2 regions of the Caballeronia sp. LZ003 genome follow, and region 1 is predicted to be linked to the other one. Evidence: predicted binding sites of a transcription regulator. Region 1 holds the regulator's gene; the other holds the start of a gene.
The links. Region 1 encodes LexA, which represses DNA repair genes until DNA is damaged. Its sites were predicted from a motif close to ACTGTATNNNNATACAGT; they were not measured.

Region 1 (5,578 bases):
GCGGTCCGCCACTTCGAGCGCCTCTTCCTGGTCGTGCGTGACGAAGAGCGTCGAGATATGCAGATCGTCGTGCAGACGGCGCAGCCAGCTACGCAATTCCTTGCGCACCTTGGCGTCGAGCGCGCCGAAAGGTTCGTCGAGCAGCAGCACTTTAGGTTCGACGGCAAGCGCTCGCGCCAACGCGATACGTTGACGCTGACCGCCCGACAGTTCGGACGGAAAGCGCTCCGCGAGCCAGTCGAGTTGCACGAGCTTCAACAATTCATGCACCTTCTCGCGGATGACGGCCTCCGTTGGCCGCTCGCGACGCGGCTTCACGCGCAAGCCGAAGGCGACGTTCTCGAACACGGTCATGTGGCGGAACAGCGCGTAATGCTGGAACACGAAGCCGACTTGCCGCTCACGCGCGCCCACTTCGGCAACGTCCTCGCCGTTGAGCACGACCTGACCGGCATCGGCATATTCGAGGCCGGCGATCACGCGCAAGAGCGTGGTCTTGCCGCAGCCGGAAGGTCCGAGCAGCGCGACGAGTTCGCCCGACGGAAAATCCAGCGTGACGTTGTCGAGCGCGGTGAAGGTGCCGAAGCGCTTCTGCAGATTGCGAACGATGATGCTCATGATTGATCCACGCCTTCCATTTATACGGTTGCCTTCACGTCGCTCAGCGTGGCCGTCATGCGGCGCTCCGCGAGCAGCTTCAGCCCGAGCGTGACGAGCGCGAGCAATGCAAGCAGCGACGCCACCGCGAAGGCGGCCGAGAAGTTGTATTCGTTGTAGAGAATCTCGACGTGCAGCGGCATGGTGTCGGTCTGGCCGCGAATGTGGCCCGAGACCACCGAGACCGCGCCGAACTCGCCCATCGCGCGCGCGTTACAGAGAATCACGCCGTAGAGCAGGCCCCACTTCACGTTGGGCAAGGTCACGCGCCGGAAGATCTGCCAGCCCGACGCGCCGAGCACGTGCGCGGCCTCTTCCTCGTCGTTGCCTTGCGCCTGCATCAACGGAATCAGTTCGCGCGCGACGAACGGGAACGTCACGAAGATGGTCGCGAGCACGATTCCCGGCACCGCGAAGATGATCTGCACATCGTGCGAAATCAGCCACGGTCCGAACCAGCCCTGCGCGCCGAACATGAGCACGTAGATGAGGCCGGAGATCACGGGCGACACCGAGAACGGCAAGTCGATAAGCGTCGTCAGAAGCGCCTTGCCGCGAAACTCGAACTTGGCGATGGCCCACGATGCCGCGAGCCCGAACACCACGTTGAGCGGCACGGCAATCGCGGCGGTCAAGAGCGTGAGCTTGATGGCCGACCACGCGTCCGGGTCCTTGAGCGAATCGAAGTAATAGTCGATGCCCTTCGCGAAGGCCTGCACGAACACGGCGACGAGCGGCACGACCAGAAACAGCGCGAGAAACACGAGCGCGATACCCGTGAGTATCCAGCGCACGGCGCGCGGTTCGGTGACGGGATTGAGCCGGTTGGTCTCGCCGCGCGCGGCGGTGTTCACTGGAAGCGCCTTGCTGTTTGGCGTGCTCATGCGTGACCTCCGCCCGGAGTTCCGGCATGCAGCGAGGGCCCCGCGGCCACCACGGGCGCCGCGCCCGTCTTGCTCGTGCGGCGTTGCAGGAACCATTGCAGCGTGTTGATGAGGAGCAGCATGAGAAAGGACACGCACAGCATCACGACGGCGATGGCCGTCGCGCCGGCATAGTCGTACTGTTCGAGCTTGGTGATGATGAGCAGCGACGTGATCTCCGACTTCATTGGGACATTGCCCGCGATGAAGATGACCGAACCGTATTCGCCGAGCGCGCGCGCGAACGCAAGGGCGAAACCGGTCAGAAGCGCGGGAAAGAGCGCCGGCAACACGACGCGGCGAAACGTCAGCCAGCGCGTGGCGCCGAGACATGCGGCGGCTTCTTCCTGCTCGCGCTCGAAGTCTTCGAGCACCGGCTGCACCGTGCGCACGACGAACGGCAAGCCGATGAACGTCAGCGCCACGAGCACGCCGAGCGGCGTGAACGCCACCTTGATGCCGAGCGGCGCGAGATACTGCCCGATCCAGCCGTTGCTCGCGTACACGGCGGCAAGCGAAATGCCGGCGACGGAGGTCGGCAGCGCAAACGGCAGATCGACGATGGCATCGACGACACGCTTGAACGGGAACGTGTAACGCACGAGTACCCATGCGACCAGGAAGCCGAAGATCGCGTTGATGACCGCCCCGCCGAGCGCCGCCGTGAAAGTGAGCCGATACGACGCCAGCACACGCGGCCCGGTGACGGCGCGAACGAACTGCGCCCAGTCGAGCGTCGCGGTCTTGGCGAAGGTCGCCGCAAGCGGAATCAGCACCACGAGGCTCAGGTAAGCCACCGTGATGCCGATCGTCAGCCCGAAGCCGGGTAACGCACTCGGCTTTCGGAAAGTGAACGTTGTCATCTTTGCTTCATCCTTGATCGTCCTGCCTTCGGCGCCCGGGGGATAAGCGCACTGTTTTTTAGTCTCGTCATGCGCGGCCGTCTTTGCGGCCGCTTTCATTGCGACTCGAGCGCCTCGCGGCGCCCGGTCTCTTGCCTGCTTACTGCGGCTGATAGATAGAATCGAACACGCCGCCGTCCGCGAAGTGCGTCTTCTGCGCTTTGGTCCAGCCACCGAAGGTGTCGTCGATGGTGTAGAGCTTGAGCTTGGGGAACTGCTTGATCAGCTCGGCGGGCACCTTGTCCGAACGCGGACGATAGAAATTGCGCGCCGCGATCTGCTGGCCTTCGTCGCTATACAGATACTTCAGATACGCTTCGGCCAGCTTGCGCGTGCCGTGCTTGTCGACGACCTTGTCCACCACCGCCACCGGCGGCTCGGCCAGAATGCTCACCGAAGGAACCACGATCTGGAACTTCTCCGGACCGAATTCCTTGAGCGACAGGAACGCCTCGTTTTCCCATGCGATCAGCACGTCGCCCTGACCGCGCTGCACGAAGCTGGTGGTCGCGCCGCGTGCGCCGGAATCGAGAACGCCTGCGTTCTTGTAGAGCTTGGTCACGAACTCCTTCGCGGTCTCTTCGTTGCCGCCGGGCTTGTGTTGCGCATACGCCCACGCCGCCAGATAGTTCCAGCGCGCGCCGCCCGAGGTCTTCGGGTTCGGCGTGACGATCGACACACCCGGCTTGGTGAGATCGTCCCAGTCCTTGATGCCCTTCGGGTTGCCCTTGCGCACTAGAAACACAATGGTCGACGTGTACGGCGATGCATTGTCCGGCAGACGCTTTTGCCAGTCCGTCCCGACGATGCCCTTGGAGGCGAGCGCGTCGATGTCGTAAGCAAGCGCAAGCGTCACGACGTCTGCCTGAAGCCCGTCTAGAACCGCGCGCGCCTGGCCGCCGGAACCGCCATGAGATTGCTTGAAGGTGACCGTTTCGCCGGTGTCCGCCTTCCACTTCTTCGCAAAGGCCTGGTTGAAGTCCTGATACAACTCGCGCGTCGGATCGTACGAGACGTTCAGAAACGACGTGTCCGCGTGCGCGGTGGCCGAGATTCCGAAACTCGCCGCCGTGATCGCCAGCGCGGCAAAGAGTTGTTTCGCGCCGCCCTTCAATCCAGCCCTGATGCTATGCATTCCCCGTTCTCCGTCTTATCGAATTGACGGAATCAGTCTAAAGGCGAGCTTATATGATTAGAAATAATTGTTTCTCACTTTTTTAGATGCAAAAGTGCTAAAGCGAGAGTTTTCGCAGTCCGAGGGAGAAATAGCGACTGTTTGAGCGCGCTGCAGCCTTGTCAGTAAAGGATCTGGCGACGAACTTCAAGTAAAGCTTGAAAAGCGCGAAATACTGTATAAAAATACAGTCATCTGTCCATCCATACAGTGCGCCGAGGCTCCAGCAAGTGACCAAACCCTCAAAACTTACCGCGCGACAGCAGCAAGTGTTCGAGCTCATTCAGCGAGCCATCGACCGCACGGGCTTTCCGCCCACGCGTGCCGAAATTGCTGCCGAGCTTGGCTTCAGCTCCGCGAACTCCGCCGAGGAACATCTGCGGGCACTGGCGCGCAAGGGCGTGATCGAACTCGCGGCGGGTTCGTCGCGTGGCATCCGCCTGTTGGGAGGCTCCGCGCGCATCGACCGTTCGGACGATCTTCCGCATCAGTTCACCTTGCCGCATCAGAGCATCATGCAGTTGTCGCTTCCGCTGGTCGGGCGCGTTGCGGCGGGCAGTCCCATCCTTGCGCAGGAGCATATCTCGCAACACTATGCATGCGACCCTGCGTTCTTTTCGGGCAAGCCCGACTATTTGCTGAAGGTGCGCGGCTTGTCCATGCGCGACGCGGGCATTCTCGACGGCGACCTGCTTGCCGTACAGAAGCGCAATGAAGCGAAAGACGGGCAGATCGTGGTCGCGCGTATTGGCGACGATGTCACGGTGAAACGCTGGAAGCGCCGGCCAGATGGCGTGGAATTGGTCGCCGAGAATCCCGACTACGAAAACATCTTCGTGCGCTCCGGCAGCGGCGACTTCGCGCTGGAAGGAATCGCGGTCGGGCTCATCCGCTCCGGCGAGTTCTAACGCACGACTCGAGCGCGCGGCGCGTCAACATCGCCGCCCGCTTCGCCTCCTCGCCCTCGCGCGACGCGGCACGTTTCAAAAATTACAAGCATGACGGCCGCCGCTCGCGGCGTGCCGCGGTGCGTCCTATCGTCTGTCGTCTGTCGTCCGCCGTCTGGAGAGTCATCATGGAACGTTTCGCCCGTTTGCTGCCCTTTCGTCAGTTTGGCCGTCTGCGTCATTTGCGCTCGCTGATCTCATGCGCCGTGGCGCGACCTGAAGCGGCGCCCGATCTCTTCGACGAGATGCCCGCGTTGCCGTCGCGTCAACCCGCCTTCGCCCGTGTGTCGCTCAATAGCGCGGTGCATGCGGAATCGGAACAGCGCGCGCCGGTGCGGGTGTATCGCAGTGAGTCGCGGGTAATCATGGTCGGCAATATCGGCGAGGTGTCGCGCATGATCGACCGGTGTATCGACGAGGAACTCGCCGGCGTTAGCAGCGGCATTCTGGCCTGAGGGCGGTCGAGCGTTTGCCGAGTGAATTTGAGTTATGTGCAATGCAGGCAGTCCGCAATCTATCGGCTGCAAGGAATGAAGCTCGGGATAGATCCGGCGTGAACATGGTCAATCGTTCTTTCATGTCACCCATGTCACGCCGGGGGTCGTTCCTTCGCATGTCCCGCACTACGCGTTATCTCGTCGTCACGCTCGTCATTCTCGTCATCGTTGCAGGGTTAGGCCTTGTCTATGCGTCGCCCTATATCGCACTGAACCGCGTCAAGCACGCGGCCGATGCGCGCGATGCACAGACCGTCAACGAATACGTCGACTTCCCCGCACTGCGTGAAAGTCTCAAAGAGCAAGTCGGAGCACTGCTGACGCGGCGCGTCGATATCCAGAAGAGCGGCAATCCGCTCGCGATCATCGGTGCAATGATCGGCGCGGCGCTCGTAGGGCCGCTGGTGGATTGCTACGCTACGCCCGAAGGCGTCGCCGCGATTTTGAATGGCATTCCGCCGCGGGGAGATCCAGGCGA
Region 2 (5,578 bases), on a different contig from region 1:
TGCGCCGGGCCGTCGGCATGAAGTAGTCGTGAAGGCTTAAGTCCGCGATTGCGAAACCGATTCTGTACCCGATCCCGTACCCTTGAGTGCCTCATGCTGATGAGCGTGGGTCGCGCCATACTTCAATTCGAAATGTGCGCCCTTGCCGCTTCGCGTCGGCGGAAAGTGTTCACCTTTTACACAGGTGACCTCGAACGTGTCCTTTCCATCGTCGTGAACGACCGAGTAGATACCCGACACCTTCACGATCTGTCCAGGTTTATAAGCTGTATCGCCTGCCATCATGTCCTCCTGGTTGACGTGGATGATGACCGAGTAAAGCAACCGCTGTGCCCCGCGTTCGTACGGCGCGCGCACCGCGCGACGTACGTCATTGACCTTGAAGTTCGTCAGATTGCATTCCCAGTCAATGTTTCTGGCTTGTTTGAGGCTAGCCGATCACTTCAGTTTCGGATTCATCGGGTCCATTGCGGTCATCGGGTTCACCTTTACGAGGCGGTGGTTTGAGTCCCGCGAGTACACGCTGTCGCAGGGCCTGCTCGTTCAGCAGCAAGCGAATCTTTTCGAGGGGCGACCAGTTGCCCCAAATTTTCTTCAACCCACACCTTGTGCAGGCAGTCGAAATAATCGCCGATCTGCTGCATGACCTCCCGGGCCTGTGCGATCTCGAGCAACATGCGCTCGACGTCCGCGTTGCCGCGATACTTGCGCCAGAACGTTCGGCCTTCTCTGATGCCGACAGGCTCGAAGCGAGGGAGCTTGCGAGCCATCTAGAGCGGCGACCTGGAGCACTTCAGGTCCGCTGTGCAAGCATCGCCCGCGTGCAATTCGCAAACCACGCCTTCAGTGTAAGCGATGCTTGCGACTGCAAACTGCAAAGCCAGCAAGCGCTTCGACCGCGTTCTTTGGTGTTTCTCCAGTTTGTCCACGCGTCCTCCCAGGAGGTCTATCGCGACATGTTAGTCAGGACCGGGACGATCAGCGTCTTTTTGAATAAATCGCTGCGTAGTAGCGGCGTCGGCTTGGAGCTGCGCAGCGCACGCCCGCCTAAGCAGCGAGCCGGTGTTCGTAATAGGGCCGGTCGCGATCGTCGAGGATCGCATAGAGCGCGGCCAAATTGGAGGCGTCTGGATTCAACCATGCCTCGACGTTGTCGGGCTTGATTGGGACGATACAGCGGTCGTGGCCAGCGGCCTGCACTTCCGGCGGCGGTTCGTCTGTGATGGCCGCGAAGGAGAGCAAGTCAGGCTCCCCCGGAGCGCTCCATTTCGACCACAGGCAAGCGACATACATCAGCTGCCCGTTGTTCGGGCGAAACTCGAGGACCACATTTTCGTCCCGCTGATGAGTCTCCAGCAGTGTCCCTTCCATCTTTGCCTTGCTGACGTTCTCGTAGAAAACATCAACCAGCATGAGGCCATGCGTGTGACCGAAGCACGGCTTCCAGAAGCCTTCGAGATTGTCGCGCCGCGCATTGTAAGTGCCGGGGTACTTCACGTCGTAGTTGGCCGGTTTGCCTGCGATTCGGCACTGGTAGCGCATCGGCTTGATGACGTACTCGCCGTTCTCGATCACTAGGACCGGTGCGAACGTGCCCGGGAAAATCCGTGCGTCGCGCGGCCTAAACTCGGTTCGGTTCAGGTCCTCCAGGCGTCGCAACGAGGCTTCGATCTTGTCAGTCGCGATCCGCTTGCTTTCGGTAGCGGCTTTAGTGATTTTCGTTTGCAGCGTGCGTTCAGCATCTGCAAGACGCGTGCGCTGCCTGAAAAGCTCCTGCTCGATCTTTGACGTCTGCTCGACATTGAACCGATCGATGAATTCTTTGATCTGGCGTTCGTCGTCGCTTTGTGGTTCGCGAAATGCGTCCTCCATCGCCTTCGGAATCTTGGCCTTGCTGCCTTCGGCGCGCTCCCAGAACAAGCGCGCAAATTCACGAATGTCCATCTGCGCGCCGAACATCTTGACGTATTTCCGGTAGTCCGCCTGAATTTGGGCCGAGTAGCACACTGTTGTCTCCCTGGATATTGACCTTAAGTCCGATCGTGAAAAGGGGTCGCTAGCTCGCCGTGCCGGTGGCGTCACGGCACAGCCGCATCATCTTCTGCACCACCGTGCTTGCGTGATTCAGGCCCATGTCATCTGTGAACAGTGTCTGCACGTCCGACTGGCGCACGGCAATGCCCGCCCCCTTCAGATCGCGCCGCGCGATCTGAAGGGCCAGTTGGCCGATGCGGATGCGCGCGAGCCAGTCCATCGTGACGAGATTGCGCTTAAGCCAGATGCGGCAGCTCTCCACCACGTGATCGACGCGCCATTCGTGCGTCAAAGCGTAAGACGCGGCTACGGTCGCCACCAGAAAGCAGAGCAAATCTGCACGTGCGCCAGTCAGTTCGTCGATATCGGGTTTCATCATGTCGATCCTGCTTTTTCTCCGTATTCCACCATGGTACCGATCGGCCGACCTCGGTTGCAGATGCGGACGCGCTGCGGGCTTTCAACGGCGCGCTACCGTCGTAGGCTGCAGCGCGATTCCGTGGCAATGCATGAGCCGTCGCCCCCGGCAGTAATGGCGATCGCGCACGCTGCCGTCGACTTCCCAACTTCAGCGATCTCCGACATGGAATGTCTGGGCTAAGCATATTGGTCAGCTTTTTTGGGGTCCAGCTAAAAGGGCGCAATTCACTCCTTCATTTTCTGCGCTAAGATACCACTGTACATCCATACAGTGTTTTTGAACCTCCTTTGCCATGGCCGCTCTGCCCAAGCACATTGAAGCGATCCATCCTGCGATCTGGCGTGGGTCGCAACTCGCGCGGGCCTACGGCAAGACGATCGACACCGGCTACGCGGCCCTGTCGGCGGAATTACCCGGCGGGGGCTGGCCCATTGGCTCCTTAGTCGAGTTGCTCATCCAGCAGCCGGGAATCGGCGAAATGCGCTTGCTTAATCCCGCGCTGATTGCCGCGAGCCAACGACCGGTCGCGCTGCTGCAAGCCCCGCATGTGCCGAACAGCCTCGCCTTTGCCTACTTGGGTGTGCCGCTGAACAAGCTCACGATGCTGCGCGCGCCAAAGACTGCGGATGCGCTCTGGTGCGCCGAGCGCGTACTGAACGCACGAAGTTGTGGCGCCCTGCTCTTCTGGCAGCAGCACATTCGATCTGAGGCGTTGCGGCGATTGCATCTGGCGGCACAAGCAACCGAAACGCTCCTGATTCTGGTTCGACCGCTCGCCGCCGCCCAGGATTCGTCACCCGCGACGTTACGACTGGGGGTGCGGCCCGCCGACGGCGGCATCTTTGTCGACATCATCAAGCGACGAGGACCCACCCGAACCGAGTCACTCTCCATCCACCTTCAACCGTCTCCGATCCTGCTCAGCCCCCATGGCCGTATTCGTCGCCATCTTCCTGCCCCGGCTCTCGCTGGAGGTATTCCGTCCGAGGTGGTCGCCTCCGACTGAACACGGATGTGTGGTGCTGGAACGCGACAAGGTCATTGTGCTGGACCAGGCAGCACGAGACGCGGGGGTGAGGGTGGGGATGAAACGAGGAGGTGTCACGACGCTCGCGGCCGATGCGCTGATGGTTGACCGCGACCCAATGCGTGAACACGATGTACAGCGTGAAGTCGCCTTTGCCTTGCTTCGCTTCTCGCCGCAGGTCGCCATGCGCGAGGAAGAAACCCTCATTGTCGATGTCACCGCCAGTCTTCGGCTTTTCGGCGGCATTCGACAGGTGTGCCGGCAGATCAACGAGACGGTCAGGACGATCGGCATCACCGCCCGCATGAGCGTGGCGCCGACCGGCCAGGGCGCGTGGCTGCTCGCTAAGCGCGGGCGCAGACGCGTACTCAAGATGAGTTCGCTCGAACGCCACCTTGGCGTGCTGCCTTTCGTGGTGGTGCCGGAGATTCGGTCGTTCAGCGACTGGTTCAATGGTCTCGGTTGCCGAGTGCTCGACGATATTCGACGCCTGCCGCGTGCAGGGTTAAAAAAGAGGTGTGGCGTGGACTTATTGGAGTCGCTTGACCGCGCCTATGGCCTGTCTCCTGAACTCTACGAGTGGCTTGAGTTGCCGCCCGCTTTCAGCGCGCGCACCGAACTGCTTGATCGGGTCGAGCATGCCGAGGCCGTTCTCTTTTCCGCGCGCCGTCTGATCGTCCAACTGTGCGGCTGGCTGAGCGCGCAGCAACTCGCGCTCACGCAGGCCACGATCACGCTGGAACACGAGCGCGGTCGCCAGGCCATTGAGCCCACGCAGATCGACATTGCGCTTGCCGAACCCACCTGGCACGAGGAACACCTGGTCCGCCTGCTCAGAGAGCGACTTGGACGTATCGAGCTCGAAGCAGCCGTCATCGCCGTGCGGCTGACCGCATCCCGAGTCCAGCCGGCCGAGCCGCCGAGCGATTCGCTGTTTCCCGACCCGGGCGGTTCGACGGAAGATCACAAGCGGCTGCTCGAATTGCTGGTGGCGCGCTTGGGGCCAGAGAATGTCCTGCGGCCTGCGCCCACCTCAGACCACCGGCCTGAACACGCCAATCAGTGGATACCGGTCCAGGACACCGCCCAAGCGTGTCCGCCCCCGGCCGAACTTCCGCGCCCCACCTGGCTACTCAACGAGCCGGTGCGGCTCATGATCAAAAACCACAGACCGTTCTACGGCTCGCCGCTCAAACTCGTTTCCGCTGGCGAGCGTATTGAAGCGGGCTGGCACGACGGCGAACTCGTGACGCGCGACTACTACGTCGCGGAAGCCACCGACAAGAGCTGTTACTGGATCTACCGCGAGCGACCGAGCGTGAATACCGAGGAAGTCCGCTGGTTTCTTCACGGCCTGTTCGGATAGCAGGTGTTGACGCCGTGGATCTGTTTTCGTCGACCCTACCCGACTACGCGGAGCTATTCGCGTTCACGAACTTTTCGTTTCTGCACGGCGCATCGCACGGCGAAGAGTTGGTGTTGCGCGCGTCGCAACTGGGATACTCAGGCCTTGCGATTACCGACGAATGTTCGCTCGCCGGCGTGGTGCGCGCGCATGTGCAGGCAAAGGAAGACAAGCTGCCGCTTGTCATCGGCTCGTATTTTCGGCTCGTGCATGCCGACAAAACTCCCGCGTTTGGCCTCATCCTCCTTGCGCAAAATCGCAACGGCTACGGCAACCTGTCCGAGCTAATCACACTCGCCCGCATGCGGGCCGCCAAGGGAAGTTACCTGCTTACGCCGCACGATCTTTCCAGACCCGAAAAAGAACACGCTCATTTGCGTGGCATGCCCGACTGCCTGGCTATCCTCGTGCCGGATTTCCCTGCGAAGGAAGAAGCGCTCTCGGCACAAGTCGAATGGCTCAACGAGACCTTTCCCGCTCGCGCGTGGGTCGGGTTGATCTTGCACCAGCGCGCGATGGATGACATCCATCGCGGCAGTGTCGAGTACGTCGCCGACCGACATCGCGTCCAAGTTGTCGCGCTAGGTAATGTCGTGATGCATGTGCGCTCGCGCAAGCCCTTGCAAGACACGATGACCGCAATCCGTATCGGCAAGCCCGTGGCCGAATGCGGCTACGATCTCGCACCGAA

Region 2: imuA (translesion DNA synthesis-associated protein ImuA) is a predicted target of LexA. The motif match lies at 2,710-2,727, and genes of this name have one in related genera.

Annotation. Positions count from the first base shown of each region.
Region 1 is NZ_JARUXJ010000001.1:1,395,152-1,400,729, reverse strand. Features, by position in the region: gene QCE79_RS06120 (sulfate/molybdate ABC transporter ATP-binding protein) at 1-618, opposite strand, end outside; gene cysW (sulfate ABC transporter permease subunit CysW) at 639-1,541, opposite strand; gene cysT (sulfate ABC transporter permease subunit CysT) at 1,538-2,443, opposite strand; gene QCE79_RS06105 (sulfate ABC transporter substrate-binding protein) at 2,583-3,617, opposite strand; gene lexA (transcriptional repressor LexA) at 3,887-4,564, shown strand; gene QCE79_RS06095 (hypothetical protein) at 4,732-5,058, shown strand; gene QCE79_RS06090 (DUF2939 domain-containing protein) at 5,217-5,578, shown strand, end outside.
Region 2 is NZ_JARUXJ010000005.1:77,978-83,555, forward strand. Features, by position in the region: gene QCE79_RS31415 (hypothetical protein) at 1-40, shown strand, start outside; gene QCE79_RS31420 (YjzC family protein) at 37-282, opposite strand; gene QCE79_RS31425 (hypothetical protein) at 489-770, opposite strand; gene QCE79_RS31430 (SOS response-associated peptidase family protein) at 1,048-2,007, opposite strand; gene QCE79_RS31435 (hypothetical protein) at 2,057-2,413, opposite strand; gene imuA (translesion DNA synthesis-associated protein ImuA) at 2,748-3,461, shown strand; gene QCE79_RS31445 (DNA polymerase Y family protein) at 3,385-4,848, shown strand; gene QCE79_RS31450 (error-prone DNA polymerase) at 4,863-5,578, shown strand, end outside.